Regions from separate parts of the Paenibacillus sp. ACRSA genome, predicted to be linked through region 2. Evidence: riboswitches for the same ligand, from Rfam matches in the RefSeq annotation. Region 2 holds a riboswitch; the other holds the start of a gene.
What was found. Region 2 has a riboswitch for glycine ahead of gcvT (glycine cleavage system aminomethyltransferase GcvT). Riboswitches for the same ligand answer to the same signal wherever they lie in the genome.
Positions count from the first base shown of each region.

Region 1: another riboswitch for glycine. It lies ahead of sdaAB (L-serine ammonia-lyase, iron-sulfur-dependent subunit beta); the one in region 2 lies ahead of gcvT (glycine cleavage system aminomethyltransferase GcvT).

Region 1 covers NZ_JAKRNP010000007.1:135,418-152,231, reverse strand. Annotated here, with positions in the region: gene MH215_RS20095 (acyltransferase family protein) at 1-307, shown strand, start outside; gene MH215_RS20090 (acyltransferase) at 446-1,009, shown strand; gene MH215_RS20085 (ABC transporter permease) at 1,232-1,966, opposite strand; gene MH215_RS20080 (ABC transporter permease) at 1,967-2,677, opposite strand; gene MH215_RS20075 (ABC transporter ATP-binding protein) at 2,674-3,588, opposite strand; gene MH215_RS20070 (HAMP domain-containing sensor histidine kinase) at 3,661-5,205, opposite strand; gene MH215_RS20065 (response regulator transcription factor) at 5,202-5,885, opposite strand; gene MH215_RS20060 (alpha-glycosidase) at 6,194-7,948, shown strand; gene sdaAA (L-serine ammonia-lyase, iron-sulfur-dependent, subunit alpha) at 8,148-9,086, opposite strand; gene sdaAB (L-serine ammonia-lyase, iron-sulfur-dependent subunit beta) at 9,076-9,765, opposite strand; glycine riboswitch at 9,877-10,012, opposite strand; glycine riboswitch at 10,017-10,142, opposite strand; gene MH215_RS20045 (MFS transporter) at 10,596-11,870, opposite strand; gene MH215_RS20040 (PH domain-containing protein) at 11,999-13,636, opposite strand; gene MH215_RS20035 (PH domain-containing protein) at 13,629-14,123, opposite strand; gene MH215_RS20030 (LolA family protein) at 14,160-15,245, opposite strand; gene MH215_RS20025 (sensor histidine kinase) at 15,281-16,753, opposite strand; gene MH215_RS20020 (response regulator transcription factor) at 16,750-16,814, opposite strand, start outside.
Region 2 covers NZ_JAKRNP010000013.1:208-17,021, forward strand. Annotated here, with positions in the region: partial or broken gene MH215_RS24600 (hypothetical protein) at 1-78, opposite strand, end outside; gene gcvH (glycine cleavage system protein GcvH) at 494-886, opposite strand; glycine riboswitch at 1,227-1,350, shown strand; glycine riboswitch at 1,354-1,452, shown strand; gene gcvT (glycine cleavage system aminomethyltransferase GcvT) at 1,698-2,834, shown strand; gene gcvPA (aminomethyl-transferring glycine dehydrogenase subunit GcvPA) at 2,831-4,186, shown strand; gene gcvPB (aminomethyl-transferring glycine dehydrogenase subunit GcvPB) at 4,264-5,748, shown strand; gene ptsP (phosphoenolpyruvate--protein phosphotransferase) at 7,206-8,918, opposite strand; gene MH215_RS24630 (HPr family phosphocarrier protein) at 8,911-9,186, opposite strand; gene ptsG (glucose-specific PTS transporter subunit IIBC) at 9,266-11,320, opposite strand; gene glcT (glucose PTS transporter transcription antiterminator GlcT) at 11,609-12,463, opposite strand; gene MH215_RS24645 (flotillin family protein) at 12,630-14,177, opposite strand; gene MH215_RS24650 (NfeD family membrane protein) at 14,252-14,788, opposite strand; gene MH215_RS24655 (iron-containing alcohol dehydrogenase) at 15,071-16,234, opposite strand; gene MH215_RS24660 (MSMEG_1061 family FMN-dependent PPOX-type flavoprotein) at 16,328-16,814, opposite strand, start outside.

The DNA of each region.
Region 1 (16,814 bases), on a different contig from region 2:
ATTCGCAAGCCGTCTTCAGCGCGTTCCACGAAGCTTACTGCTCATCAGTGATTACTCCTTCGGGATCTATCTTGTTCACTGGTTCTATCTTCATCTGATGGCACAGTTGCTACAAGCCGCTTCCTTATCATTAGGTTACTTCACTATTCCTGTTCTGTTCCTAGGTGCTCTCACTTTCTCCATCATCACCGTGTATTTACTCAATCGTGTTCGCGTTGGAAAATTCGTGGTGGGTCAGATTGGGAAGGGACGAAGTGCTACTCCTGTTCAGGTGGAGCACAGCACCACAGGGGAAGTACCCGCCTAAGCTTTAGATTTGTTTTCAATTCAGGTCTGAATTAAAATTTTCCTCTTCATTTATAGAAGTGACGGATCATGCCATTAGGCATACTTCGTAATCAAAAGTGGACTTTTCGATAAACCTCCAGAAAGGATGAAATTGAAGATGGTATTTCCGAACAAGGTGAAGATTGCATATGGTAAGATGCGGGGATGGGCTGTGTTCGGAAAAATACAACCTACACTTGGATTACTGCCGAGAATAAGAGGCAAAGTGTATTTGAACAGATCGGGAGAACTACAGGTAGGCAAGCGACTTAACATCATCAGGAAACCATGGGGAACCCAGCTCACAGTCGTCAAAGGAGCCCGTCTAACGATTGGTGACGATGTCCTGATTAACGCAGGCGTAGGAATAGCAGCCAATATTGAAGTTGTCATTGGTAACAATGTGATGATTGGACCGCGCACAAGTATATTCGATAGTGCATATCACCGTATTGATTCTCTGGATGACGGGAGTGAGATGGCACAGCGAATCACGATTCAGGATAATGCCTGGATCGGAACAGGAGCTCTCATTCTTCCTGGTGTAACGATTGGCAAAAATGCCGTGGTCGCTGCCGGAAGCACCGTCACCAAAGATGTGCCTGATAATACTCTTGTGGCCGGAGCACCCGCCAAAGTCATCCGAGAACTAACCATCCATGACGGATGGATTAGAAGATAGAAAATAAACTCGTGCTATAAAGCGAAAAAAGATCCCCTTCGGGCATTCACGCAGATCATGTCTGCATGCTGTGCTTGAAGGGGATTTCCCCTTAGAAGAAGGGAATCAACAAAATCTGGGGATAACAGCGATCGGAAGGTTATTCTGTCATCGAAGTGGTAAGTGTAAACCTTCTTTAGTTGAACTTATATATACCGAGAAGGAGCAAGGGAGCATACGCCATCAGATCTCTTTTTTCTTGAAATAGAGCACACCTGCAAGAATAAAAAGAACAGCACTTCCAACAACAACCGTCAGCATCGTTGCCAGTGGAACGTTGTAAGCTCCAAATCCCCCGCCCTCCATCGGTGCCATAAGAATGACCGGTTGCGCCCACGGATAATAAGGGCCAAATGTCACCGAGTTCACGATCAGAATATTCGGTACCGTTAGAGCAAAGTTCAGCGCTAGCGGTGCGGCAAAGCTACTCCAGATCAAGGACACCAGCAGTTGTAGAGCAGCGAGCGGCACACAGGCAAACAATCCAAGTGATAGCTTACCCGCAATTAATCCCCACGGTATTGGTTCCGTTATACCATGAACGAGACCTGCCAGCATAATGGCTGCAAATAGCAACACTTGCGTACCTGCAAGGAGTAACAGCACTATGGTGAGCTTGGCAGCATATACACCAGTGCGTGTAAGTGGTAAAACCAGCATCTGCTTCCACCCTCCGCCCGAATGTTCGAATCGGCAGACAAATGAAGTAAATACGCCGGTCAGAATTGGGAGCAGCAATAAACCATGCAGGAGCACCATCGTACTCATTAGTACTTCCCATTGCCCCGAAGGCGTCGCCAGCAGCCCGATGAGTAATGCGATTAACGGGCTAAGCAAGATTAGAAGCCAGATAGGTGATTTCCCCATTTTTAATCGTTCAGAAGACAGGATACGGAAATAGGTTGTCGCAAAGCTCATCTAAGCCACATCCTTCCGACTGAAATGCACCATGCCCATCAGCATAATCAAGATACCTACACCTAAGCCCAATGCAGGATAGATCAAGGAGCCTTTCCATGCCATCATCGACCAGGCAAGGGGGAAATGTGGTGAGATCGTCAGAGAAAACATGCCTGTTACTGCAAGAACAATACCAAACGTTACAGGTAAAGCCTGATTTTTAGAAACCATGGTCAGCCATAACTCGACCGATAATACAGGCAGTGCCCCCGCCAGCGGCAGGATACCTAATTTAACAATAGATATCCACGGAATCACACTTGCGTCGAACCCAAAGATTAATCCCAGACCGACAGTACCAACGGATAACAGTAAACAAGAAATGATAAGCAGCATACATGTCATAATGAACTTAGCTAAGTACACCGCTGGTCTTGAAATGGGTAAGGCCAATAATTGCTTCCACGAGCCCTGTTCATGCTCTACATTCGCCATCATGGAACTGATAATGGTTGCTCCTAACATGAGCGCCAGGGGTACAAAGACGATGACATTCTCTAGCAGACCTTCCCATAGGTCACCGCCATAAATACCTTTTAGATAGTCCAATCGTAACCCAAAATTCAACGCCTGCATCAGTGTAAGACCAATCGGAGCTAGAAATACAAGAAACCAAATGCCCTTGCCACGAATCTTAAGCCAATCCGATGTTAAAGCACGCCCCGTCATACGGTCGCCCCCTCACCAATCACCCGCATAAACAGGTGTTCCAATGATTGGCGATGTTCCTCCACGCGGTAGATGGCATGATCTTGCTCAACCAGACGCCTTACTAATAATGCGATTGCGCTATTATCCATGTACGGGAACGTCAGCACGGAACCTTGTCGTTGACCGAATTGTCCTTGCTCTCTAGCGAGCTTAATTGCGTCTTCCGGTTCGGACACCGTCAATTGAATTGAGCTGCCCGTTTGACTGTGTAGATTAGCGATGGTATCCTGCAGCACCATTTTACCTTCGCGAATAATGCCAACTCGGCTCGCCATCTGCTCCACTTCACTTAATAAGTGGCTGGATACAAGAACCGTAATACCATGTTCCAGCGGCATGCGTTTGATCAATTCACGGATCTCCTGAATACCTGCTGGGTCAAGCCCATTCGTAGGTTCGTCCAAGATCAATAACTCAGGCTCACCCAATAGGGCACTCGCGATACCCAGACGTTGCTTCATCCCCAGGGAATATCCTTTCACTGGACGTTTGGCATCCCGAGTCAGATCAACGATGGAGAGAACCTCCGCAATTCTCGACTTCGGCACATCAATGATCCGGCGCAATGCTTCCAGATTCTCCACCGCATTCAGATGACCATAGTACGAAGGATACTCGACAAGTGATCCTATACGCCGCAGAATATCCATGCGATCTTTGCGAATATCTTGATCGAAGATTCGAATAACGCCCTTTGTTGGCTTAATTAAACCTAGTAGCATGCGAATCGTGGTTGTTTTACCCGCACCGTTCGGACCTAAGAAGCCGTAGATATCTCCTTTTTTGATATGCAGATCAAGCTCACGTACTGCTGCACGATTACGATATGTTTTCCATAGATTAGCCGTTTGAATAATGTTATCACTCACTGTTTAATCACCTCGGATTACATCGTAACCCGCCAAGGTTAAAATCAACGTTATCTGAAGTTTAAGTTTAGTTTAAAAATGAGTTTTGTCGCCTTTCACTCCTGTACCGCTATAGAGATAGATTCGAACCCCTTGGGCTGAACTGTCCACTTTCTTGCGAAGACCCATCTCACGAACCAGCAGATCAACGATGGATAGACCAAGCCCTGTTCCCTTCGTTCCTGTATCCTCCAGCATGCCCGGGCCATGATCCTGAATAAGCAGAGCCGTCTGTCCTTGAATCTGCTCTGTCGAGATGCCAATATATTTGCCGGTTGCCGCATAACGAATAATGTTCTGAAACAGATTATCGAGAATACGACGCACGCCTTGTTCATCTACCTGCCAGAGTAGAGGCTCGTCCGGTAGATCGATGTCGATATCAAACTGTTCCTTTTCCCATACTGGATACCATGCCGCAGCCGCCTCCCTAACAATCCGCAGCATATCCTTCTCCGCCAGCTTCAATGTATACTTTCCACTCGTCAGCAAGTTGTAAGATAACATGTTGTCGATAAGTCCACCCAGATCCTCCATCTTGGCTTCCATTCGCAGTAATGAACTATTGCCCGTATGACTTAGCTCCTCTTTGTGCAGAGCATGCATATGTCCTCGAATGACCGTCAACGGTGTGCGAAGATCATGGGAAAGACCCGCAATGAGACGTTTACGCAGCTGCTCTTCCTCTCTCTCCCGCTGCCGGCTGTCCGTAAGCTGACGCACCATATCATTGAATGACTCTTCCAGATGACCAATCTCGTCCTCTCTTCGGATATCGACAGGTAGCGGGATGCCTTCCTTCCCCGGTGCCATCATTGCCGTCTGTAAGCGGACTAACCGTTTGCGAATGCGAGCGAAGAAGAGAATCGACATCAGAATAAAGAACAGAAAGATGATGCCCATGAATAACCCTAAGTACAGGAGCTCCATCGGCCAGTTATTTTGTTGTTTCTGCATCAAGTAACGAGGAACCTCAATCACCATGAAGCCTTTCCCCTTATCCTGATCGCCGCCTTCAATAAAAGAAACCACCGTGAGTGGATCTCGATAAGTTGCTTCCTTCATAAATTGCAACGTACTCGCCGCATCCCACACCGTTGGCACTTGCGTCACGATGGTCTTCTCGTCATCCATCGTCCATCTCAGCGTCTTCATGGTTGTATCGCCCGACGACACTTCTGACAGCGTTACTCCCTCACCTACTAACATAAAACTCGTATCCCCACGTTCATCCACACGGTACATGGAAGACTTCGGATACTTGTTGTGTAGCTGCTTGATCCGTTGATCAATCTCGGTTGAAGAGGCATCGCCTAATTTCATCGCTTCTTTAGACCAGAGGTTGCTAATGTGGTTAACGTCACCATACGGTGCATCATTGTTATAGCCGTTGCTCACCACAACCACGTAAATGATTGATGTGATCGGAAGAACGACAGGCACGAATAACACGGCTGCCAGAATAAGAAACATATAACGGGACATTAAGGAACGGCCGAAACGGAGCTTTTTCTTTTTCCCCGGCTTCTCCTCTTGCCGCTTCTTCGCCTTACGTGAGCCTGATCTCCACCAGGTCATGGCTTTTTCACGCGGTAACCGACACCACGGATCGTCTGAATAATGGTCGGATTGGCTGGGTCACGTTCCAATTTCTCGCGGAGATGACGAATATGTACCATTAACGTTTTGTCCCCATCCAGATAAGGCTCATTCCAGACCGCTTCATAGATCTGCTCCTTCGTTCGAATCATGCCCATGTGCCTGAGCAGGTACGCAAAGATATGAAACTGTTTCCCAGATAGAATGACTTCTTCCTGCGTAAGCTCATTCACAATTCGGTTATCCTTCTCATAGATGGACAGATGATCAAGTTTCACAACTTCATCCGCAGTAATGTTCGTCCCTGCCTTACGCAGTTGGACTTCGATTCTAGCGGCTAATTCATCCGGGTGAAAGGGCTTCGTGACATAATCATCGGCAAAATCAAGCCCGTGCAACTTATCGTCAATCGACGTTCTAGCCGAGAGCATCACAATTGGAATGGTAGGATGTTCTTTTTTGAGTCGCTGTCCTACCGTAAATCCGTCCAGACCCGGAAGCATGACATCAAGGATAATCAGAGAGCAGCCTTTCGCCGCCTCCGTTGCACCTTCACCACTTTCCAGCCAGATCACCTCATATTCACGTTCTTCTAGATCTGCTCTAACCCATGTCGCAATTTCGACTTCATCTTCAATGTATAATAGTTTCGGCTTCATACGCTCAATTCGTTTCCCTTCTTTACCCTTTGGGTTAAATATATATTTGAAGCATATTAGAGAATGTTCAACATGTCTGCTTTTTGAACCTGCATGATTAGGGCAAGCTTGTTGTATTCAATCAATACAAATTCATGACATCGGGGTACAGTGACCCCTCTACATTCCATTATAACCTAATCACTCATCTGGGAAATGTTACATAAGCACGTGGTGCTCTGCATCGTGTGGAGTAGTCGTCCACATTCGAGGGATTACGATCCAACATGCCAACATACGCTGTGTGTTACGACGGGAGGATACTTACTATGCTGCTGGAAGCCATCTATCATCAACCCAAACGCAATTGGGCCTATGCCTATGACAAGGATACTGTTCGCTTGCGTCTACGCGCCAAGAAGAATGATCTCACCGAGGTACACGCCTTGACTGGGGACAAATACGCTTGGGAACAAACGAAAGAATTGATCCCTCTAACAAAGTATACATCGGACTCGATGTTTGATTATTATGAAGGGCAAGTACGCCCTCCTTATCACCGTCTGAAATACTCTTTCCTCCTCAAAAGTGGAGAAGAACAAATCTGGATGACCGAAACCGACTTCCAAGAGGAAGAGCCGGATGAGCCGGGGCGAATGTTTCAGTTCCCCTACATTCATGAAGGTGCGGTATTTACGCCACCTGCTTGGGTGAAAGATGCTGTCTTTTATCAGATCTTCCCCGAACGGTTCGCGAATGGCAATGCTGAACTTAATCCAGAGAAGGTGGAGCCTTGGGGAGGCGAACCGACACCATTTAATTTCTTCGGCGGTGATCTACAGGGTGTCATTGACCATCTCGATTATCTCAGCGAGCTTGGCATTAATGCGATTTATTTTACGCCAATCTTCGAAGCGACAACCAATCATAAATACGATACCGAAGATTATATGCGGGTAGACCGGCACTTTGGAGATGCAGAGACTATTAAACGGCTTGTGCAGCTGTGCCATGATCGTGAGATTCGTGTCATTCTAGACGCAGTGTTCAACCATGCTGGGAAGACATTTGCACCATTCGTCGATGTACAGCAGAACGGAGCAGAATCCAAGTATAAGGACTGGTTCCACGTCCATGAATTTCCGTTGGATGTGAAGGACGGCATTCCCACTTATGAGACCTTTGGCTTCGAAGCCCACATGCCGAAGCTGAATACAGAGAATCCTGAGGTGAAAGCGTATTTGCTGGAGGTTGCCGAGTATTGGATCAAAGAGGTTGGCGCCGATGGCTGGCGGCTTGATGTCGCTGATGAAGTAGATGATGCCTTCTGGCGAGATTTCCGCCGTGTCGTGAAGGCTGCCAATCCGGAAGCCTACATCCTGGGCGAAGTGTGGAACGAATCTTCTGCTTGGCTGCAGGGCGATCAGTTCGATGCATCGATGAATTATCCGTTTACCGAAGCGGTCAATCATTTCTTTGTCAAAAATACAATGCATGCTGAGCAATTTGCCAATTCCATAGGTCGTCAATTATCACGCTATCCTCATCAGGCGAGTGAGGTCGCTTTTAACTTGTTAGACAGCCACGACACGCCCCGCTTGCTCACCCTCTGTGAAGGGGATCAACGGAAGATGAAGCTGGCTGCGTTATTCCAATTCAGTTTCATGGGTGCACCATGTATCTATTACGGAGACGAGATCGGACTAGACGGTGATCATGACCCTGGTTGTCGTAAATGTATGGAATGGGATGAGGCGAAGCAAGACCGCGAACTGTTCGACTTTTATCAAAGACTTATTGCACTCCGTCACGCTCATCCCGCTTTACGCGCAGACGGTACCATTCGATTCCTACAAGCCCGCGAAGGCGGTAGCCAGCTTGTCATGGAACGTCAGAATGAAGAAGAACGCATTCTAATCCTGTTCAATCGCTCAGAAGAAACTGCCATTGTTGAGCTGGAGACGGATACAGATGATTGGAATGAGCTGTTTGGCGAGAAGCACCGAATTGCGCTGGAAGAAGGCATACTTGCGATCGAGCTTCCTGCCTACGGATATGCGGTGTTAGGCATGGCTCTGGAATAATATGAAGTACATGCGAAGCTTCATCCAGAAGCCTTGCATGATGTCAGCGCTCGACGCGCGCCGGGTGCTATAATTGGTATGCGGTACGAATTTGACACAGTACAAATACTACCCTTATGCCAGCTTTCCGTTTCGAACCCATGTACGCCAAAGAGGCGCCAGCAGAAGGTTACTACACTGCTAGGCGCCTCTTTATATGTTATTCTGAGGCAGAATCTGCTGCCCCGTCTGTTTCTAACTCTGGTTCCGGTGCACGTTTTGCCTTCGGTTTAGCAAGCTTCTCCATCATTTTCCGACCTGTCGGGGTCTGAGCCAGCCCACCCTGAGCCGTCTCCCGATGCCTACTTGGCATAGCACTACCTACTTCAAGCATGACATCAATGACTTCATCTGACGGAATGGCGCTACGCACCCCAGCAAGTGCCATATCAGCAGCGGCTAGAGCGGTCACGGCTCCGAGTCCGTTGCGGACGATGCATGGAATCTCGACGAGACCTGCGACTGGATCGCAGATGAGTCCGAGTGTATTTTTTAACGCCAAACCTACCGCATGAACGACCTGCTCCGGTGTTCCTCCACGTAACTCCACCATAGCACCTGCCGCCATACCAATCGCGGAGCCTACCTCAGCCTGACAGCCACCCTCAGCACCAGAGATAAACGAATTGTTCGCAATCACATAACCGATCGCTCCAGCGCAGAATAGTCCGTTGACCAGATGCTCGTCAGTCCAGCCAAAACGTTCCTGGGAACTGATGAACACACCAGGAATAATGCCGCACGAACCCGCTGTTGGTGTAGCGACAATTCGCCCCATAGATGCATTGACTTCAGAGACACACAGGGCGTATGCCATTGCAAGTGCCGAAGCATCACCTGAGCAGGTCTCCCCTTTACGAATGTATTCCGCCATCCTCTTACCGTCTCCACCGGTCAGACCACTACGGGACACCGTATCTTCATTCAGCCCTTTATGAACCGCTTCCTTCATCACCTGATAATATTCAGACATCTGCTGCACAACATCTGCTTCCGGCGTATTCGTCTCTTGGACTTGTTCTTCAATCATCAACTGAGCAATAGTCTTGGATTCAGCCGTGCAGATCGTATTCAGTTCATGCAAATGCTTAAATCGCATCTGGACTCACTCCCTTCTTCAAATCTATTACACGAATATCCAGCACATGATCCAGCGACTTCAAACGGCTTAACATATCCGGGTCTGGTGCTCCATCCATCTCCATTGCAGTCAAAGCTTCACCATCCCGAGCTTTCCGATCTACCTGCATATAGCCGATGTTCACGCCTGAGGAGCTAATCGTAGACGTGACAGATGCGAGCACCCCTGCTTTGTCAGCATGACGCAGCACCAATGTTGGGAACTCCCCACTGATCTGGACGCGAAAATCATTCAACGCGTGCACCGATACACTGCCGCCGCCAATGGACGCACCGATCAATGAGCATTCACGGTCACCGTGCCACAGCTCAATTTTGACCGTATTGGGATGGGGTGCAGGCAAGCCACTTGTGAAAAACTCAACCTCCATACCCGCCTGCTCTGCATACTCTTCAGCATCCGGTATTCGCGGATCATCTGTCGCATAATCAAGCAATCCGCCAATCAGGGCAAGATCTGTGCCATGCCCTTGATACGTATCGGCAAAGGATCCGTATAGTGTCAACCGGGCGCGCTCCGGCGTACAACCCAACCACTGACGAGCAATTCTGCCAAGTCTAGCCGCTCCAGCCGTATGTGAACTTGAAGGCCCCGTCATTGACGGACCAATAATTGAGAAAACATCTTTAAAACGCATCAAAAACCCTCCATTTGTATTCGTCATGTTCATCCAGATACTTAACCATAATGTTCCATTATTACTGAATGATGACATCAAAAAAGGACAGAAGAAGGCCTCAAGCCCTCTCTCTGTCCTCGATACCTGAGAGTTTCATGACCAACAGCGTTCAGTCGATACAGTGCATGCCTTGTTCTTACACATACTGTACCAGGCTGTTTAATCATATACCCCTTGGGTGGCGCATCATGCGCACTCTCCAGAGTTGCGTCCAACGATGGTACATTTACCTGAGAGATTAACCGCCGCGCCGGGTGCGTAGGCAGCTTGCTCCTTCGGTGCCTGATCGCAGGCCATCTTACTTAGCCAGCTCAGGTCTCTCCCGCTCGTTATCATCCGCTGTATGGAATTATTCTGATGAGATCAGAATGATGCTGATTATGATTCACAATAGTGACATTGAAGCTAAATCATATCGTGATCCGATGAGAAGACACTCTTACTCATTAAGATTAATCGACCGGAAGTTTCATGTCAATAAACTTAACGATTTGTTGGTTCTTTACCAAATGTAAGCGTTATCTACTGTGAACTTTTGTCACATCATCACTAATGTTGCTCATTTATCTACATCTTTGCTGTTAATTCTATGTATGTTCAGGTGTGTCCAATGGTTCGGGTATTAAGGCAAACTTCTGTTTAAAACCTTCTGTCCGAGACCTTCTCCCCTATAAGACACACCAATGCCCAACTTACTTACTTACTTACTTACTTACTTACTTACTTACTTACTTACTTACTTGTCGAGCCGTTTCATTTCTGCAATTCGTTCTCCACAGCGGTTCAACCTACTTCAGCGTTGCACTCTTCGTCACAGCCTCTTGATAATACGAACTTCTTGAAGGAAGCAAGCTAGTGATCCATAAGATAAGTGCCACTAACATCATGGCTGCTGAGACAACCGTATACACAAGACGAAGGGATAAATATTCTGCCACTACCCCTGCAATCAAAATAGAAACCACCTGAAGCGCACTCAGCATCAGTCCGATGACACTGCTCATCCTGCCCATTAGATCTACCGGAATATTATTCTGGTAAAAGGTAACCAGGCCTGTGTTGGCAAGTGCTGAACACAATCCAAGCAGGATAAAGGCGAACGCTGCCAGCTCGAAGGAAAACGAGCGTGCAAACAGGAAATAACCAAGCGAGACCATAAGCACGCCAATCCCCATCATATGACGGATCGGAATATGTTTGGCGAGCAGGGTGACAAGCAACGAACCGACTAGATAACCGATGCCGGTAACACTCATCAATGCCCCATATTGAGATTCAGACAAGTTCATCACCTGACGAATAAACACAACTTCCTGTGCATCCAGCGACATGCCAATGACGAGAACAATCTGAAATATGACGTATATCCCGACAACGTAACCGCTCTTGCGACTAAACCTCAGCACGGCTTGCCAGTCCTGAGCGATGATCCGTGGTGACAATCTCGACTTCCCACCACTCTGCTCACCTATACCCAGTTTCGGTAACAGCATAAGAATCAGTGCGGACACGGCAAACGAAACACTATTCACGTAGATCGCCGCTGCAGGGGATAAATAGAACAATAATACACCAGCCACAGCAGGCCCTGTAATAAAAGCTCCTGAGCTAATGAGTGCCTGCAACGAATTGAATCGTTTGCGCCGCTCAGCCGGTACAAGCCGAGTAATGTACACCTGGGAAGAAGGTACAAATATCGAGGATGACATACTAATTAGAAACATCACAGCGTACATCATCCATAGACTTGAAAATAAGGGAAGTGTGGCTACCAGCAATGCCCGCACGATATCCGCACCAATCATCAACTGACGTTGATCGTAGCGGTCAATAACACTGCCTGACCAGAACTTGGTGCATACTGAAGCGATTGGCGAGATGATCCATAACCCCGCTACAGCCGCTGGAGATTGCGTCATGTTCAACACCATCAGGTTGATAGCCACAATGTAGATGAAATCACCCAGATTGGATATGCCAACCCCACCCAATAATAGTCCAGCATGCTTCCAACCACCAGGCTTGTTGCCAGGCTGCTCTACCCGCCCCTGGTTGTCCTTCATCTGTCGTTTCCTCCTCGACTCTTAATAGAAAGAACTTGTGCTTATACCGGAACTCTGGATGGAGAAATAGGTCTATCGGCTTCATCCGGCATGGCAAACGGAATTCCGAAGAAGTTTCCATGGTTCGTTCACGGCTTACTACGCACAGCGTGCTGAGCAGCTTGATGCATCCAATTCTGGACGGCAACTACATGAGCTTGATCCAAGAAAGTCGCCTTCCAGCCACCACGGTTTACCATCAATGTTGCTTGCACAGTTAGCAGTGACTTCGCGTGTTGGCGGGATGTTGCTATAGCATTCACCGTAACCACATGGGGACGGCGCATTAACACGGTTAATCGGGAGATCTGCCTATGACGAATCAATAGCTGCTTCCCATATATGTTCAGCCCTTCATCCTTGTAGCGTGCATATCCCCACAAACCGAACACAGGCAGCAGCAGTGGGAACAACCCCATACCCACCATGCCAAAATATATCGTTCCGGCGATTCCAACTAGCATGGCAATCAGCAGTTTCCAACGGAGAAAAAACCAGAGCGCCCGTGACGGCGGCTTCGCTATATCCGCTTGTAATTCATATTGTGGCACGATGCTTGCAAGCAGTTCATTCACCTCACGCATAGGTAGCAACGGGTGAAGCATCATTTTTTTCTCCTTCTCGGAAGTCAGTACATAAATCTCAACCTCCGCATACCCGAACGGTTGACGCAGCAGTCCTTCTCGAATAGCTACTGCCTGCACCTTGGTAGGTGAAAACACATGCTTTTTGCGTTCCAGCAGACCCGAGACAATGGAGATATTCCCACCCTCGCGTTCTACCGTGAACCCAGCATACTTAATCGTAAATAACACTGCTGATAGAATCCAAGCGAGCAGGAACATGAGAGGAATAAGACCTAGCCACCAAATGGCTGGCAAACTCCCCGCTTCCTCCACTAGACGTCGATAAAAATGATCTGGTAACAAATCATCTGCGAAGGAATAGGTTCCTGTAGCAAAAACGAGAAGAAGCGGCAGATTCATGGTTGTTAATGCCCCCACGAACAGTCTACCCGCCGACAATCGCAGTAATGGCTCCTGCTGCACAGGCATTTCCGTTTCAACAGCTTCAATAGACTCTGACCCATCAACTCTGTTAGGTCTTGAATCTGCACCAGACTCATAAGCTGATCCTAAATCAGGATCTATACCATGCTCACGCTCAATTCCGGTATACTCATCACGTATTCCTGTCTCTGCACCAGAAGTCCCCATCGGTTGTCCGGGTGTGATTGCAGCAGGTTCTTTCACCACTGCTTCATTTCGCTTCTGATACAACCACCGCTCTACTCGCTTCGCTTCGTCAACACGGAGCGCGGGTAACACGCCATCCGCCTCTTTACTGCCACCAGGCGTCTCAATCTTAAGCTGTGCGATTCGAAGCATTCGCTGAATGAGAGGCTGTTGTGTCTGTACAGCATGGATCCGGCTAAAATAGATAGACCTTTCTTCCCGTACAAACATCCCCCGCCGTAGCACGATGCGATCCTCTTGCAGGGTATAGCTGAATTTTCGCCATTTCAACCAGCCATATAAGAGAGAAGGTAGCGTTACTAAGGCGCCCCCTCCTGCGTAGAGATACCAAGGAACTGCACTCCAATTCAGTCCTTTAAGGATGATTAGGACGAAGAACGGCAGTAACGATTTCAGCACACTGAAAAAAGGAAATATAATATAACTTTTGTGTAGACGCCTCTGTTCATTAATCTCATTCCGTTCATTCATCTCGATCTTCCACCTTGGCTAAATGCCCGATATTTCGTTTGAGCTGCTCCGCTTCCTCACGCTCCAGACCAGCGATCTCAAGTGTAGCTGCGGCAGTAACGATGCTAACCTTGGCTAACCCATACTTTCGCAGCAACGGGCCACTCTCCAATTCTACCTGTTGCACACGTGTCATAGGCACAATCGTATCGGTGATCCACAGCCAACCGGAATGAATTTCAAGCTCATCCTCAGCAACTCGGAAACTGAAATAACGATATTGAAGAGCTGGCAGAGCCCAGCCAAACCACATGAAAGACACGATGAACAGCCCTAATGCAGCCCAGCCTGGCCACAACGTCCAATCTCTAGCCCATGCGACAATCAGATATCCAATGGCCAAAAGAGTCAACAGCCCATTGACCATAAGGGCCGTCAGGGCTGTAGCTTGTTTGACTTTTGGGTGGAGACGCCGCAGTTCTCTGTTGTTAAGCTCTGTGTTATCCATTGCGTGACTCACACTCTCCTACAATTCAAATTAAGTCTAATTTGAAAGCTTCAGTTCCTTCGCCCAAGCCTGAAGCTTCTCCATCTTCCATTCTTCGTTCTCACCCATAATGGAGTAACGCAATCCATTCTCAGTCCATGATATGTTTCGTATGCTCTTCATATACGAACCCTCGGTACCCCGAACTTCCACCTTGGATTCATCGGGCAGCAGTGTATTATCAACATTTTCATCCGGCGCATTGAATACCGTTAGACTCACATCAACCTTGTCGTTGTTGATGTAATACAAGGTCACTTCATTCCTGCCAAACTCTCCGCTTGATGAATACATCTCAATCCGTGATAGTTCCAACTCACCGTTCATATCCTGCAAAAAGGGTTGTCCCAAAGCTTGTTCGGCTTCTTCCAGACTCACTTCCGAACTCTGAGCCAGATCGTTCAGATCCTTCACATCGACTTCCTTGGGGATGTCAATCACGAACGTATCCTCAGAAAATTCCGGATCATATTGTATCGGATCATAGACCATTTCTGACTTTTCATCACCATATGTGCTGATGACTTTAACAATCATCCATGTTTTAGGGTCTACCCAATACTCGGAGGAAATGGATAAGGTGCCCTCTTCCTTCGGCTTCAGCTTAATGTGAATGACTTCCTGTTCATGAAGTTCTTCCTGTCCCATCATATCCACATCATGGGAATCCCGCAACCTTTCCAGCTGATTCACCAGCATCTGTTTTTGAGTCTGTTCAGGCTGTTGTCCCATGGCAGATACGTTCATTGAATACGCCGTGCCCGTCTCTTTTTCGTAAATGGTAATGTTCGTTCCGTCATTGACCGCGTAGCTGATATTGCCATTCTCCTCTGTTTCTGTGCGCTTACGTCCTGTCTCTCCATCGACCCATTCCTTAATGTGCATCGTATGACTCAATTTGTCATCCGACCACATTTTCATTACACCTTCGGCATAGTATGAGGCGGGTTTCGTTTCTGCATGGACAACTTTCTCGATCATCTCATCTCCTGACAGGCCAACCAGATCCTTCTCCGCGCAACCTCCGAGCAGTGACCCTGCAAGTAGGGCTGTACCGAGCATCATCCATCCTTTTTTCATCATTGTCATTCATTCCTCTCTCATTTCGTTTAAGGGCTTTACATCTCAGGCAATCGGCATGCAGCCAGCGTACCTAATCCTTCTGCCGACCACATGCGCATCTCACCTCCATGCTTGATGGCAATCCGTTTGGCTATGCTTAATCCCAAACCCGAACTGCCCGCGTACGCCTTCTCTTCCTGGTTCTGATGTTGAACATAAGGTTCAAAAATACGATTCAGCTGTTCTTCGGGAATAGCAGGCCCTTCATTTTGCACCAGAATTAATGTTGATCCCGTTCTGAAGTTATCTAGCTCCAACACCAGTGTTGATATGATCCATTCTGGAAGCTGCTGATCTGAAGCAATAACACCCAGGCCCACCACACCGTTTGTGCTTGTGTGACGCAGTGCATTGTTAATCAAATTATCTGTCAGACGCATCAGTTGCTCGGGATGAAGCCGGTAGAGGCGGTCTGTGCGGACAACCGTTTTCACATCAATCTGTCCATGCTCGACGAGTCCCCCATAACTTCCGAGAAGCATATCGAAGAACTCTTCTCCTTCCACCTCAACCATGGCCATCTCCAGTTCACTGGAACCCAGCGCCGTATACATTTCAAGTTCACCAATCATGTGCTTCATCCGGTTCACATTACCAAACAACACATCCCGGTAGTCCCGTCTCTCTGAAGGTTCCAGCGGAGTACCAACACTAAGTGCCTCCGCATAGGCACTGATGGACATTAATGGAGTCTTCAGATCATGAGACAGCGAAGCGACCATGAGCTCTTTCTCTTTTTGTTCCTTCTCCACCTCTGTCTGAGTCTGCCTGACTTTCTCCTGCATCGCATCGAATTGCTCTAGCAGCATACCCATTTCATCCCGACGTGCCGCCGGTACGTCATCCATGGGAATTTCCCCTCGCGCAAATGCATGCATTCGGTCCATCAGATGTCTCATCGGACGAAAAAGCTTTCTGGATAGCAGCCAGAGCACCGTGCCATATAATAGAATAAAGAAAACACCGGCGAATCCAATGACCCAAGTTGTCCGAATCGAGATACCTTCCAGCCACTCTCTGCGAAGCATGGTAATCTCGTATATCCCAATCAGCTCGCCTTTTTCCCATACTGGCTTTTTCAGCGTAAACGTACGATGACGAATCTGCATGTCGTACAAATTGCGATATAGCTCCGAACCCCTGACGGTATAGGCTCCGGCTCCAGCAGACAAGGCATCCCCGCCGGATGTATACACCCGGATACCTGAAGGTAAATAGAGATCTACGTTCAATTGATCACTAGCCAGTCCAGAGAGCGAAGCATAGGCATCCGAAGATTGCAGCCGATACAAACCCGGGTCAGACAACCTCTGCTCAATGGGAGCCAGCCGTCCGGATAACTCTATATATTCCGCTACGGAGCGCTGGTCGCTATGGTAGTTGTACAGGGAAATTAGCGCCCATCCTGCAGCGACAGGAAGCAGCATCACAATAAGAAAGGCAATCATCAACCAGTACTTCAGCTTCATTCCACTACCTCTCCTATAAATCGGTATCCGCTGCCCCACACAGTCTGAATCCAGCGTGGTT
Region 2 (16,814 bases):
CAGAGTGACAGGAACCAGCGGGTACACAGCCGCCGTAACCATCGAAGCCAGCAACACTTTTTGAATGATATTTTTCATAGACTTGTACACCTCCACATGTTGTTAAATTCTAAATTCAAGAAAGCTGTCGTTCCTTGCTTATATGTCATTATAGACGCTCCAATACGAGAAACAACTGTAATCCGTGAATTCAGGATGATAGCCCCAAATGAGTTAAAGTCATTCAATTGCTGTACGTTCATCCATCAACTTCCATGTCCCATAGGCAATCATGGGCATCTTTTCTGCCTTTGAAACTATAGTTATCCTTACCAAAAATAGGGACTTAGTACCTATCCATTTATCAGCAAATAATATCCTTTCTATGCTTATTCAGCACGACAAACCACAACAAAAAGCACCTTTGTGATTCAAAGCTTCCCCAAAAGGCGATTACTTTGTTCCACAAAAGGTGCTCATATTTATTATAGGTATATTCAATTACATTCGAAGTTTAATCCTCGGTATGTTTGCGATAAGCGTCCGCGTTCATGAGCTTAGATAAGGCTGTACTCAAATCCCCATTTACCCGGATCTCAATCATCCAACCTTCTTCATAAGGAGAGCTATTTACAAGCTCTGGCGCATCTTGTAATGCATCATTGATCGCAATAATGGAGCCGCTAACCGGTGAAAACAAATCAGACACCGTTTTGACAGATTCAATCGTACCAATGCTCTCTTCGGCTTGTACACTGGATTCAAGATCAGGCAATTCAACAAACACAATGTCACCCAGCTGATGCTGCGCGAACTCGGTAATACCAATACGTACGGTATCCTCCCCTACGGTCTGCACCCATTCGTGCTCTTCACTGTACAGGAAATCACTTTTCAATTCGCTCATCGATATCCGCCTCGCTTTTCATTAATGAGTGCATGCGTTCTTCAGCCATTCCTTTTTCCCAGAACATAGCGTATGATATTTTCGATTCAAATGTCAAGATACCTTACAATTTATTTGTGTTCTACTACCTAAAAACAAGCTCATCAAAATACGAACTTACATATACTAGTTATTATTGGAATAGTAAGCGCAGTCTTTTAATTTATCCGAACATTAATTTATATTTAAACACAAATATTCGTATTTATTTGAAAACCGATGACATTGTTCTTGACATTACTATGCAATTCGCGTATTAATGGAAGGAGTAAAACTGTTTTCGTTGTGTGCAATATCGCGGATGAATGTAAAGGGAGAGATTACCCAAACACCCAAATCTGGATGTTCATGCGGTAACGCCGAAGGAGTAAACCACCCGACAAGCGGGCGGTGAATCTCTCAGGCAAAAGGACTTTTACGGGACGCAACTCTGGAGAGCATCTACCCGCCCGGTAGGGCGTTACGATCACCCAAGGGGAAACCTGCTGCATTGGCGGCGGGGTAACTCTCAGGTACCAAGGACAGAGCCTAAGAATACAGCGTGCTTCTGGCATGCCGGTTCTTTGGCCTGTCCTTTTCCTTTTTCCCAAAAAAAAGATGAACTCAGGAACCAAACCGTGCGGCATAACGCATCTCAGAAGTACGGGCTTAAGTAAGACTTATATTCATTACTCAACATACTTATACCATTTTTAATAACGATCATGTCCTTTCAATGATAATCCATATGCAACACATTCAGCCGCTTGACGGCTAATGAAGAGGTGATTCGATGTCTGATTTACTTAGAACTCCACTCTTTCCACTCTATCAGCAGTATGAAGGTGTACGTTGCATTGACTTTGGCGGCTGGGAACTGCCTGTACAATTTAGTGGCATCCAGAAGGAACACGAGGCCGTTCGTGAACGCGCTGGACTGTTTGATGTATCCCATATGGGCGAATTCACCGTTCAGGGTGAGCAAGCGGAGGCTTTTTTGCAGCAAATGACCACGAATGATGTAACTGTGCTTGTTCCCGGTCAGGCACAATATACGTTGATGTGTTATCCCGATGGCGGTGTGGTGGATGACCTGCTCGTGTATAAGCTAGAGGAACAGCATTATATGTTAGTGGTTAATGCCTCCAATATCGATAAGGATTGGGCATGGTTGGTAGAACATCTCGCTCCTGGGGTAACCATGACAAATGACTCTAAGCAGACTGCCCTTCTAGCACTGCAAGGTCCATTGTCTGTTGATATCCTCACAAAAGTTACGGACATCAATGTAGCTACCATTGAGCCGTTTCGTTTTGTACAGAATGCGGAAGTCTGCGGTGTAAAATTGCTGTTATCCCGCACCGGATATACCGGCGAAGATGGCTTTGAGCTTTATGTTGGAGCAGATCAAGCAGCTACGGTATGGAACGGATTGATGCATGCTGGGGAGGATCACGGATTAGTTCCGGCTGGGCTTGGTGCACGGGACACCCTACGCTTTGAAGCAAAATTACCTTTGTACGGACAGGAATTATCACCTACGATCTCCCCGCTGGAAGCTGGGGTTGGTATGTTTGTGAAGCTGAATTCTGGATCTTTTATCGGACACGACGTTTTATCCCAGCAGAAAAATGATGGGCCTGCTCGCAAATTAGTCGGTATCGAAGTGCTGGAGCGTGGAATTCCACGTCCCCATTACCCTCTCTACGCGGATGGTGTACAGATTGGCGAAGTAACGACAGGCACACAATCACCTACGCTGAAACGGAATCTTGGGTTAGCCCTCATTGACAGCAAATATGCTGCGCTAGGTACGCCACTGGAGATTGAGATTCGTGGCAAAAAACTAAAAGCCGAAGTCGTAAAGACCCCTTTTCATAAACGGATACGCACGTCTAAGACACCTACTCAAGGAGCTGATCAAGCATGACCAAGCATCGTTACATTCCCATGACCGAGCAGGATCAGAGCGCTATGCTGGCAACAGTTGGTGTAGACACGATTGAAGATCTCTTCCGAGATATCCCGCAGGAGATTCGTTATCAGGGCGAGCTTCCCGTATCCTCTCGGTTAGATGAATATGCTCTTACACGTCATATGTCCAAACAAGCTGGAGCCAACGCCAACTTCGAGACACACGCAAGCTTCCTGGGTGCAGGCATCTATGATCACCATATACCGTCTGTCATTAATCATGTAATCTCCCGTTCAGAATTTTATACTGCATATACACCCTACCAACCTGAAATTAGTCAGGGCGAGCTTCAAGCCATATTTGAATTTCAATCATACATTTGCGAATTAACAGGCATGGCCGTGGCCAATGCGAGTATGTACGATGGTGCAACAGCTTTTGCAGAAGCAGGAAATTTGGCTGCAGCAGCCACTCGCCGTAAACAATTGATCGTATCACGTACCGTCCACCCGGAAGCACGCCAAGTATTGAAAGCCTATGCTCATGGTCTTAGTCTCGATATCGTTGAGATCGGGTATCAGAATGGCGTAACCGACTGGGATGCCTTACAAGCTGCTATTTCAGAAGATACAGCCGCAGTCATGATTCAAAACCCGAACTTCTTCGGTGCCATTGAACCGATCCAACAAGCAGCTGACCTTGCTCATGCACATAAAAGCCTACTTGTTGTCAGTACCAATCCTATTTCACTTGGACTGCTAGAGGCTCCTGGCAAGCTTGGTGCTGACATTGTTGTCGGCGACGCTCAACCTTTGGGAATTGCCGCGTCACTGGGCGGGCCAACATGTGGATATTTTGCTGTATCACAAGCTCATATGCGCCGTATTCCTGGTCGAATCGTAGGTCAGACGACTGATCGTAACGGCAAACGCGGCTTCGTACTAACGCTTCAGGCACGCGAACAACATATCCGCCGGGAAAAGGCGACGTCTAACATTTGTTCCAACCAAGCCTTGCTTGCACTCAGCGCATCCGTGTATATGTCCACAATGGGAAAACAGGGCATGATCGATGTAGCCGATCTCAATTTGCAGAAGAGTCATTATGCACTCGAAGTGTTCAAAGCTATACCTGGTGTAAAAGCAACCTTCAACACACCAACATTTAACGAGTTCGTCATTCAATTGCCTGAAGGAACAAACGTTGATGCCCTGCAACTATCGTTGCTGGATAAAGGTTTTATCGGTGGTTACGAACTCAGCCGGGAGTATCCCGAGCTTGCCGGACATATGTTACTCGCAGTTACGGAGCGACGAACCAAAGAAGAAATTGACGAATTCGCACGAGCATTGGAGGGATCGTTGTGAACCAAGAAACGAGAACATCACCAGGACAAACCGAGTTAGCGCCTGTTACTGCATCACCGGTGAACACCGAAACCGAATTGAAGAATACTGCTTCAACAGCATCTCCTGCTCCTGAACAGACTCTCATATTTGAACTTAGCAGCCCTGGACGTGTGGCTTATTCTCTACCGGAATGTGACGTGCCTCGCCGAGATCCCGGAGCTTTGATTCCCCGGGAAATGCTACGGTCAGAAGCAGCTGCGTTACCTGAAGTATTCGAAGTCGATGTCATCCGTCACTATACAGCTCTATCCCGCCGTAACTTCGGAGTAGATAATGGATTTTACCCACTCGGCTCCTGTACGATGAAATACAATCCCAAAATTAATGAGGATGTTGCACGCTACAGTGGATTCGCCAAAATTCACCCATATCAGCATGAGTCCAGTATTCAAGGTGCTCTTGAGCTGTTGTACACACTGCAAAAGGATCTTGCTGGCCTGACTGGCATGGATGCCGTAACTTTACAACCAGCTGCAGGCGCCCATGGCGAATGGACGGGGCTTATGATGATTCGGGCCTACCATGAAAGTCGTGGTGAAGTGCGTACTAAAGTAATCGTGCCTGATTCATCCCATGGAACTAATCCAGCCAGTGCAACGGTTGCTGGGTTCGAGACGGTAACCATTCCTTCGCGAGCGGATGGCCTTGTTGACCTTGATGCACTTCGCGGGGCAGTGGGCAACGACACAGCCGCATTGATGCTTACGAATCCTAATACGCTTGGTCTGTTCGAGAAGGATATCCAGGAGATCGCTTCAATTGTGCATGAGGCAGGCGGATTATTGTATTATGATGGCGCTAATTCAAACGCAATTATGGGCATTACCCGTCCGGGAGACATGGGCTTCGATGTCGTACATCTGAACTTGCACAAAACGATGAGTACCCCACATGGTGGCGGCGGCCCTGGTGCTGGCCCTGTCGGCGTGAAAAACCGCCTCGTGCCTTATCTGCCTAAACCGATGGTGATCAAAAATGATCAAGGCCTCTATGCTCTGGACTATGAAGGCGATCAATCCATTGGACGTGTCAAAGCGTACTATGGCAACTTCGGCATCTTGGTACGTGCTTATGCTTACATGCGTACGTACGGCCCTGAGGGACTGCGACGTGTATCTGAATGTGCTGTGCTTAATGCGAATTATATGATGGCACGTCTTGCACCTTATTACGAAATTCCATACCCAGGTGTATGTAAACATGAATTCGTGATGTCCGGTCGTGGACTGAAGCAATATGGTGTTCGTACATTGGACGTTGCCAAGCGGTTGCTTGATTTTGGCTATCATCCACCAACGGTGTATTTCCCACTCAATGTGGAGGAATGCATTATGATTGAGCCTACCGAGACCGAAAGTAAAGAAACACTCGATGGATTCATTGATACAATGATCCGCATTGCGAAGGAAGCAGAAGAAACACCTGAATTGGTGCTTAACGCCCCTTACGGCACACCGGTAACTCGTCTGGACGAAACAACCGCTGCTCGTAAACCTGTATTGAACTGCGCTTGCAGTTAGGACATTTAGAATCTTATTTGAGGGCAAATCAGACTTGAAAACATTTCCACTACCTTTCCGTTGCCTTACCTGAGCCTTTTCGCTGACTTTCCGCTGACTTTCTGTCATACTGCATCTGTGTTGGCTACCTCTTGCGTAGATCGGTACGTCTGTGGAAATTTCCTTGGTTGGAACGTAAATTGGGCACAATCTGCTCCTTTTGGAACGAAAAGTTTTTGCAAACTTTGCATCTTTCAGAGTTATAGAACGTGCCTAACCAAATCATTGTTCACACAAAAGCTCTTGCGGATTGTACTTCTGCAAGAGCTTTTGTGTGTTACTTTCCCCTTCTGCTGATGGCATTGTTGCTGCCAGTTGCTTTTGTCTTCTTACAGATACCAGTGTTACAGCCCAGTTGCTTTCCTCTTCTTACAGAAACTAGTGTTGCCGCCCAGTTACTTTTCCCTTCTTACAGATACCAGTGTTATCACCCCGTTGCTTTCCTCTTCTTACGAAAACTAGCGTTGCCGCCCCATCATGCTGTTAGAACATGTCTTAAACATAGGTAAGCTGTATTCAGATCAATTATGGCGTCTATATTACTCACGTCTAGATTGGCTTATGGGCTCACATGGTGATGTCCAGTGGGATTTTCGGCTCCAGACACTGGCTTATAACCGTGAGCGACAACACCGGTCCATAAGATACTTTATGAACCATGACATCTTATTGAGCCCATAGGCGCACACTGGTGGCGTCCATCGTAGTTCTTAACTCCAGACTGGCTAATGCCTCTGAAGGGACAGCACTGACTCTGAAGATATGCTAAGGAATCCAGGACATCTTATTTGGCCCATAGGCTCAATTTTTCAATTTTTAGGAACACCAGACACGTTATTTCTCGAAATCACCGGCTATTAAAACGAAAAATGGCTGGTATTTCCGATATAACGCGTCTCAGGTTCTTTAGATTTCTGCGGGCTCTTCAAACACCTGAATAAGACGTTTCAGATTCTTTAGAACTGAGTGCCTACTACTCACCACTTAAAAGTCATTGCTAGGAACTTAGCACTTGCGACTTGAGACTTGCATCTTACAACTTGCAACATTTAGAACTCAAATCTTGGCTCTTTGCACTTACACTTGGCTCTCGGCTCTCGGCTCTTGGCTCTTCACATAGCACTTGATACTTGGCTCTCGGCATTGGTAAGTGACCCTAGCTCTCAGCACTTACACTTGGCTCTTGGCATCTAGCTCTTGGCATCTAGCTCTTAGCTTTAGCTAATCCGACTTAATAGTTTCCCTGCTTGAATCAAAAGAAGCCGGCATCTACTGTCAGGTAGATCCCGGCACATGCTGCTCGAAACAAAAAAAGCCAGTAACCGCTGTAACAGCGGATACTGGCAAAATCGCTGCATAAACGCAGCTCATTATCGGAAAAAGAAGACCTTTAAGCTCCGGAGGAAACCCCGGCAAAATTACGCTTGAATGCTTTGAACCAATTCAACGACTTGTTCAGCCGTTTGCATATCCAATGCTTTGGCAGCCAATTCTTGCATGTCCGCACGGGACAATTTCGTGATTTGGCTACGTGCTGGCAGAATGGATGTTGCGCTCATGCTGAACTCATCAAGTCCAAGACCGAGCAACAATGGAATTGCTGTTTCGTCTCCCGCCATTTCTCCACACATGCCAACCCATTTTCCTTCACGGTGAGCTGCATCAATGACCATTTTAACCAAGCGCAAGATGGCAGGGTTGTATGGTTGATACAGGTAAGATACACGTTCGTTCATACGGTCAGCAGCCATTGTGTATTGAATCAGATCGTTTGTTCCGATACTGAAGAAATCCACTTCTTTAGCAAACTGATCCGCCAGAACTGCAGTCGAAGGAATTTCGACCATGATTCCGAGTTGGATGCTGTCTGAAACAGCGATACCTTCAGCAACGAGCTTCTCCTTCTCTTCGAGCAGGACAGCTTTTGCTTCACGGAATTCACCCAGTGTTGCGATCATTGGGAACATGACACGCAAGTTACCGTGTACGCTTGCCCGCAACAATGCACGCAATTGTGTACGGAAGATATCCAGGCGATCCAGACACAGACGAACTGCGCGGAAGCCGAGGAATGGGTTCATTTCTTTTGGCAGATCCAGGTATGGAAGCTCTTTGTCTCCACCGATATCGAGTGTACGAACAACAACAGGTTTACCTTCCATTTTTTCCAATACAGCTTTGTAAGCATTATACTGGATGTCCTCAGAAGGAAGCTTGTCTCTGCCCATGTACAAGAACTCCGTACGATACAGACCTACAGCCTCTCCACCGTTCTCTAGAACGCCAGCAACATCATTTGGAGTACCAATGTTTGCTGCGAGCTCCACATGAACGTTATCCACAGTTACAGTTGGCTCGTCACGCAGTTTTCTCCACTCCGCACGTTGTGCGTCATACTGCTCCTGTTTGGCGCGGTATTCAGCAACAACCTCGTCTGTAGGATTAACCAAGACATGACCATCCAGACCGTCCACAATAATCAGATCGCCTTGTTTCGCTTGAGCCAGAATGTCTTTTGTTCCAACAACAGCTGGGATTTCAAGCGAGCGAGCCATAATTGCGGAGTGAGAAGTACGTCCACCAATGTTCGTTGCAAAACCTTTAACGAATTGGCGATTCAATTGCGCTGTATCGGAAGGTGTAAGATCCTCTGCAAGCACAATCACTTCTTCACTGATCTCTGCTGGACTCATGAAGTCGATACCAAGCAAGTGATTTAGCACACGCTTGGTTACGTCACGCATATCTGCTGCACGTTCTTGAAGATATGCACTCTTCATGTTCTCAAACATGGAGATAAATTGTGATGCCGTTTCGTTCAAAGCAAATTCTGCATTGATCATGTCATCTGCAATTCTAGCTTTAACCGGATCAATCAGTTCCGGGTCATTCAGAATGAGCAAATGCGAAGCAAAAATCTCAGCTTTTTTCTCGCCAAGCTCTTGTAAAGTACGCTCTTTGATCGCCTCAAGCTCAGCCTGGGATTTACCCAGAGCTGAGTCGAGTTTCGCGATCTCTGCGTCAACGTCGTTAATTTGGCGTTTTTCTACAGAGTAATCAGGATGCTCCAAGATAAACGCCTTGGCGATAGCAATACCCGCCGAAGCCGCGATCCCGGAAACATTAAGCATTAATTTCGCCCAACCCTTCGTTAACCATAACGTCAGTCAAAGCTTGAAGAGCTTCAGCTTCGCCTTCACCTTCAACGATGATGCTGATAGTGTCGCCTTGTTCCAATCCGAGGGAAAGAACACCCAGAATGGATTTCAATGTTACTTTTTTACCGTTAGCTTCTGCAAAGGATTCTGCACCTTTGAATTTGTTTGCTGTATTTACCAAGGCTGTCGCCGGACGTGCGTGGATACCATCTTCATCTGTAATTCTGAATGTTTGTTGCATTACAATCATCTCACTTTCGCAATTTGTTTTTTTAGGCATTGCATATATTTACACTTGCTTGCCATCATCGTAACACTTCTTATTTTATCTCAATGATTGACTGATCGCCAATCTTCAACACGCCACTCTTCTTAAGAGTGACTGTAGAGCCCTCTGGCAGGTTGGTGAAAATGACTGGTGAAATAATCGATGGAGCGTTCGCTTTTACATACTCCAGATCAACTTCCATAATCGGCTGTCCTGCCGATACCAAGTCCCCTTCCTGCACAAGCACGTTGAAGCCCTGACCTTTCAGCTTCACCGTGTTCACTCCTATATGAACAAGCACTTCCTTACCACCGTCAGACATAATACCTACGGCATGTTTGCTTGGAAATACATTAAACACTTTACCATACACAGGAGATGTTATCGTTCCGTCATGTGGCAGAATTGCGAATCCGTCACCTGTCATTTTCTCGGCAAAGACCGGATCAGGTACATTCGTAATATCCAGTAACTCACCATTGACTGGCATGACGATATCTTCTGCAACAATACGTTCACCTTGCTCTCCTTGCGCCTTTTCTTCCTCTGGCGTTGGCTTCAAATTAGCAGCCGGAGTTGGTGCAGGTGTACGTCCTGCGATGATGTCTTGCATTTGAGATTTAATTGTATCTGAACGTGTACCGAAGATGGCCTGTACATTATTACCCACTTCTAGCACGCCAGATGCACCCAATTGCTTCAAACGGTCTTTATTTACATTCGATTTCTCGTTCACTTCAATCCGCAAACGAGTAATACATGCATCCAGATGTTTGATGTTTTGTTGCCCACCGAATGCAGCAAGAATATTGTGCGGTAGGTCGTCTGTCGAACCCGTCCCTCCGCCTGCTCTTGTTTCCATGGTTGCTTCTTCACGTCCTGGCGTCTTGAGATTGAATTTGCGAATAATAAATCGGAAACCAATATAGTAGATCACCGCAAGAATCAAACCAACGATAATAACGTCCCACCATGGTGTGCGATTCGGAATAATCCCGAAGATCAGGAAATCGATGAACCCACCGGAGAAGGTCATTCCGATCTTGACACCAAGAATTTGCATGGTCATGAATGACAAACCTGCAAAGATACAGTGTACTGCGAATAGCACAGGCGCTACAAACAAGAAGGAGAACTCTAGTGGTTCTGTGATTCCTGTCAGGAATGAAGTCAGCGCTGCCGAACCCATGATGCCTGCTACATACTTTTTGTGCTCTGGTCTTGCTTCATGGTACATCGCAAGTGCCGCTGCGGGCAAACCAAACATCATGAACGGGAATTTACCTACTTGGAAGGTTCCCGCCGTAATATCGGCACCATCACGAAGCTGATTGAAGAAAATTTGCTGATCTCCTCGAATAACATCTCCAGCCTTATTCACGTATTCACCGAACTCAAACCAGAATGGTGAGTAGAAAATGTGATGCAAGCCAAACGGAATCAATGACCGTTCAACTACACCGAAGATGAATGCCGACAATGTTGGACTTGTATCTACCATGAAATGAGATACAGCATTCAGTCCATTTTGAATTGGAGGCCAGACAATCACCAGAAGTAACCCAATGATGAGGGAAACGACTGAAGTGATAATCGGAACAAAACGTTTGCCTGCGAAGAAACCTAGATAAGACGGCAACTCAATTTTGAAAAACCGATTGTAGCATAGTGCGGCGGTAATACCTATGATAATACCTCCGAACACGCCGGTACTTAATGTAGGGATACCTAGTATACTCGCATACCCCGGTACTTCCCCAATCATGGCTGGCGTAACACCTACAGCTGTACCTAGTGTCACATTCATGACCAGATAACCGATGATGGCTGCAAGTCCAGCTACACCTTCACCACCAGCTAATCCTACGGCTACACCAACGGCGAACAACAGTGCAAGATTATCAAATACGATCTGACCCGCATTCATCATAATCGTTGCGATCGAGTTCACCCAAGGAGTATCTAGCGCCGTAACGTATTGCAAAAAGTCTGGATTAACCAGCATGTTACCAATGCCTAAGAGTAATCCTGCCGCAGGCAAGATCGCTACAGGTAGCATTAGCGCTTTACCAACTCTTTGCAGAACACCAAAAAGCTTTTTGAACATCGCGTCGTTTACTCCCTTTCGTTCTATGTTAGTATGTCTTGATGCAAGCAAGGGGACACAAAAAAAGCATGAATTAATAAAGGAATCGAAATAACCTTTTCGGGTATAGCATACCCGGGTTAAGGTAAGAACAATCACACTTTAATAACTCATGCCTGATCGAGTCAGTAACACGTCGCTTATGTTTATTCAGTTGCTTGATTACGGAAACCATTGTAGCATCACTTTAATTTCAGTGCAAGCCTTTACAGGAAATTTCCTAAAAACCATTCCACATGTGGAAATATATCACTTCTTCTCTTCTTCTTTCCTCTGATACAACCGTTGAAGATGAATAGTAAGATATCCCACCTCAGCTGGATACACAGGCAGATTCAGCCTTTTCTCCATAACTTTTGTTAGCTTCCATGCAAGCGAGTACATTTCAGGGTATTCCAATTTCAAAAGAGAATCCAATTTATGAAGCTCCTCGACTTTGTCTCCACGACGAACACGCTCTAGAGCAAAACGCAGATGAGTTAATAAACGTGAATAATCCAGCGATTCCGTTTCAAACGAATAGTCCAACTGCTTCGAGACAAGACTCACCAAATCCGTTATCAATTGAGAATGCTCTCGTACTTGGGAGATGCTCTGGTTCGTCATAGCACTATAGATATGAAGGGCAATAAACCCGATCTCATCCATCCCTAAATCGACGCCCAGCTTCTCTTTAATCAAACGAACAGCGTATTCACCCATACGATATTCTTCCGGATAAATCTCGCGCGTTTCATATAAAAATGGATTTTGAATGACGATTCCCTGTTCCTTACGCTTCAACGCAAAAGAAATATGATCCGTTAATGCGATATGGATATGCTCATTTAATGGAACATCCGTACGTTCAGCAATATACGTAATGACTTCGTTAATAATCTCGATCAACGCTTCATCCACTTGTGGAAGAAGCTGCTTGTACTGCTCCTGCTCCTGCTGGTTCTTCAAAATAAACATTTTCTCCACAGCCATAAGTGGGATATTGTCACTTGTTTTGCGGTTAAAGCCGATGCCTTTACCAATGACGACGACTTCCCCATGTTCAGGATGCTGTGCAATGATTACATTATTATTTAGCGCTTTATCTACATGCAGGCTGCTCATTGTTTGCACCTCTTTTTTCACACCATCTTGGGCGTGATGAAGTCACACCCTGTTACGAACGAAAAGACATCCGGAGCGGGCAAACCGCGCCGGACGTCTTGCTTAAAAAGTAACAAAAATTCGCCTTAAGGTCAATAGAGCTTACCACTGACAATGCTTGTAATACTTACTCGTCACCTCTCGTTTTTTCCACAATTCTATCTACGATGGACGGAGTCGTTCCAGAATCGCTCTGTTGCACAGCAACTGGTGCAGCTGTTTTGGTTTTGGTAAGGCCTTTAATCAACTGTTCGACATCAATCCCGGACACACTTTTGAGCATCTCTGGTGCAGTTGCCATCAATTCAGTTACATAGTTGCTAACACGCGTTGCCCCTTCACCTTTACCAGTATCTACCACCGTCAATTTATCAATGGATGAGATTGGTTCTGCAATTTTGCCAGCCAGTTCAGGCAGCATTTTGACAATGATATCGAGCACGGCTGCTTCGCCAAACTTTTGGAAAGCTTCAGCAAGCTTCTCTTTTGCTTCTGCTTCGGCAAGACCACGCAGGCGGATAACTTCAGCATCCGCTGTACCTTTAGCACGCTCTGCATCTGCCATAGCCTGACCTTCAAGTCGCTTCTGTTCAGCTGTTGCCTTGGCATGCGTTTCGATGGAGTACTGTACAGCATCGGCTTCACGCATTCTCTTGGCTTTATCCGCTTCGGCAGCCTGTTCCACCGCATAACGGTCCGCTTCTGCCTTCTTCTTCACTTCCGCATCATATTGCTTCTCACGTACGACGATTTCTTTCTCCTGTAGATCAATCTCGCGTTCTTTACGAACGAGCTCAACCTTCATTTCTTCTTCCACCACGGTCTGTCTCGCGCGAGCTTCATGGATATGGTACGCCTGATCGGCTTCTGCTTTCGCTGTATCCTGATCCCGCTTAAACGTCGCTACTTTCAGTTCCTTTTCTTTAGCTGCCTCGGCGATATTCGTATCACGCAGCAATTCGGCTTTTTGACCCTGTTCTTCTGCGTTAGCCTTCTGAATACGCGCATCACGCATCGCTTCCGCTTCAGCAATCTCAGCATCACGCTTCACCGCGGCAATTCTCGGTTTACCGAGAGCATCCAGATAGCCCTGTTTATCACGAACATCCTTAATGGTAAATGAGACAATTTGAAGCCCCATTTTCTTCAGATCTCTAGCCGCTACTCCCTGCACCTCTTGTGCAAACCGATCCCGGTTCCGGTATACTTCTTCCACCGTCATTGTACCGAGGATAGCCCGCAAATGCCCCTCCAGCACCTCCTGTGCTTCGCTTCTCAGCGCTTCTACAGGTTTACCGATAAATTGCTCAGCTGCCGTAGCAACATCCTCTACAGCGCCTCCAACCTTGATAATCGCGACACCGTCAGCAATAACCGGCACACCTTGTTCCGTGTACACTTCAGGTGTGGAGACATCTAACTTGTGGGATAACAAGGAGATGAACTCAGATTGCTGGAATACCGGCAGAATAAATGCACCGCCACCACGAACAATTTTAATTTTTCGGCCAGAGTCATCATCGGAAATATTTTTGCTACCCAGGAATGACCCCGTAACGATCATCGCTTCATCCGGTCCAACCGTTTTGTATCTTGCCCAGAACGCCAAACCCAGAATCAAAATTACACCAACCACAACAACCGGAATCAACAATACATCCCAATTCAAATCCATTCCACATCTCTCCCTTTAATCTTTGTTGAGTACAACTTAACTTCGTATACTTACCTGTTACTACGTGGTCTCACTCATACATCTTTAAGTACATCATCTTCCCATTCCGACACTCGTAACACACCATCTACTACATCAATAATAACAACACGCGCTCCCGCCGCAATGGGACGATGTTCAAAACTGGATGCCGTTTGAATGGTACTGCCAGAGGCGAAACGGATCATTACTTCACCAAAACCCTTTTCCGGCACCGGAATCGTAATCTCTCCAATTTTGCCTGATAGTTCCTTCATTGAGAATCCAATGGAGACATCGCTATTGCGCATCGGTTTGATATATGCAAAAAATACCAGTAAAGCTGCAGCAATACCTATTAGCAGGGATAATATTAGCCCCGTCATCGCACTTAACGAGCTATAACGTGTCAGCATAATGCCTGCCCCGCCAAAAGCTGTTATGGAACCAGCCAACACAACAGGTTTGAAAAAATCAACACCAGGTAACTCAAAGGCTCCGTCCAGCAAGCCATCAATTAAGTCACCTAGCACAAGACTCACGACCGCAAATATGGCTCCGCCGATAAGACAGCCCCAATAGATGGACTCCATTCCCCGTTCCTCCTCTCCTCTGCCGCAATCTCAATTCTAACTGGGCATTCCACATGTAAATAAATACGTACAAATCGGCAAAATGTTTCAAAATGTTTCCTCAAATGTATTCAGAAGCCGATAATGGGTATTATCATCATGTATTTCACCTCATGCTTTACGATGCTCAGTCAAGCTTAAGCGTCCCGCCTCACTTATTAAAAAACATGAAAAACCGCCAGTTTCCTAGGAGGAATCTGGCGGTTTCACTACGTCATAGCTATACGACTAATCTCTATTTAATTACAGAGAAGCTTGGTAGATGGATACAACATCTTCACGTTGCAGCTTTTTGAAGTTACCAAATGGCCCAAACAACATCGCTTTGTCAGCCATTACATCGATCTGACTGTCATCGATATCGTAGTCTGCCAAACGGTTAGGCGCACCAATGGACGTCCAAAATTGGCTGAGCGCATCGATACCTTCTTCAGCTACCTGTCTGTCCGACTTACCTTCAGGATTCACATCGAACACGTTAATAGCCAGACGCTTGAAGCGATCCACATTCACATCTAGATTATGCTTCATCCAATGCGGGAACAGGATTGCGAGTCCGCCACCATGCGGAATATCATACACAGCGGAGACCGCATGCTCAATGTTATGTGTTGCCCAGTCACCTGCAAGACCCATGTTAAGAACGCCGTTCAATGCCATCGTTCCGCAGTACAGGATCGTTTCACGCAGCTCGTAATTTTCCAGATCATCGACGAGGCGAGGTGCTGCATCCATTACTGTACGAAGAATCGTCTCACAGAATCCAAGTTGCACAGGTGTATTCTCATCTAGATGGAAATAGTGCTCCAGTACGTGTGACATCATGTCAACCATACCATAGACCGTTTGATCCCGAGGCACTGTGTATGTATTGACTGGATCAAGGATGGAGAACGCTGGGAATGAATATGCACTGCCCCAACCCAATTTTTCCTGTGTATCCTGATTCGTAATAACGGAGCCAGAGTTCATCTCGGAACCTGTAGCTGCCATCGTCAACACTGTACCAAGCGGGAGAGCATCTTGTGCTACTGCTTTGCGCTGTGCAAAATCCCACATATCGCCGTCATACTTCGCACCAACAGCAATTGCTTTAGCACAGTCGAGTACACTACCGCCACCAACAGCCAGTACGAGGTCAATGTTATTTGATTTGCAGAGGTCTACGCCTTTGTGAACTGTCGAAAGACGTGGGTTAGGTTCAACGCCTGCTAGTTCAGTTACTTCAGCGCCGATCTCGCCCAGCAAACCGATGACTTGATCATACAAGCCACTGCGTTTGATACTACCGCCACCATATACAAGCAAAACCCGTTTGCCGTATTTCGGAACTTCTGTCTTCAACGCCTCTAGTTGTCCTTTACCGAAAATCAAGCGGGTTGGATTATAAAATTGAAAAGATCTCATGATCTATATCGCCTCCATTGGAGATTTATGTTTGTAACACAACTCCCATTATAGTACCCCATATCTAGAAAAACAAATCTATAGATGCTAACTTTATATCAATCCGTTAATCTGCAAGTGTGCTCGGAACATTTCACTGGAGGAAGGCAAATCCTCCGATTGTACCCATGTTTCAGAATCCCACAGCCCTGCCTGTTTGAACGCACGAGGACAATGGATAAAGCATTCTTCCACATTCACAATCACAGCCGCACCAATCGTTTTACCGCTCCAATTCATACTCTCGATAAATTCTGGATCGCTCGTAATCGAGGCCGTCCCATTAATGCGCAGCACTTCATTCATACCTGGAATCAGGAAAAGCATACCTACCCCTGGGTTAGAAAATATATTCATTAATGAGTCAATACGGCGATTGCCCGGACGTTCGGGGTAAACCAAACGAAATCGGTCTAATACTTTCACAAATCCTGCTTCATCGCCCCGAGGAGATACATCGCTCTTCCCATCTTGATCGGACGTAGATAAGAAAAACAAGGGTGACATGGATACAAAATTCTGAACATGTGAATCTACATAG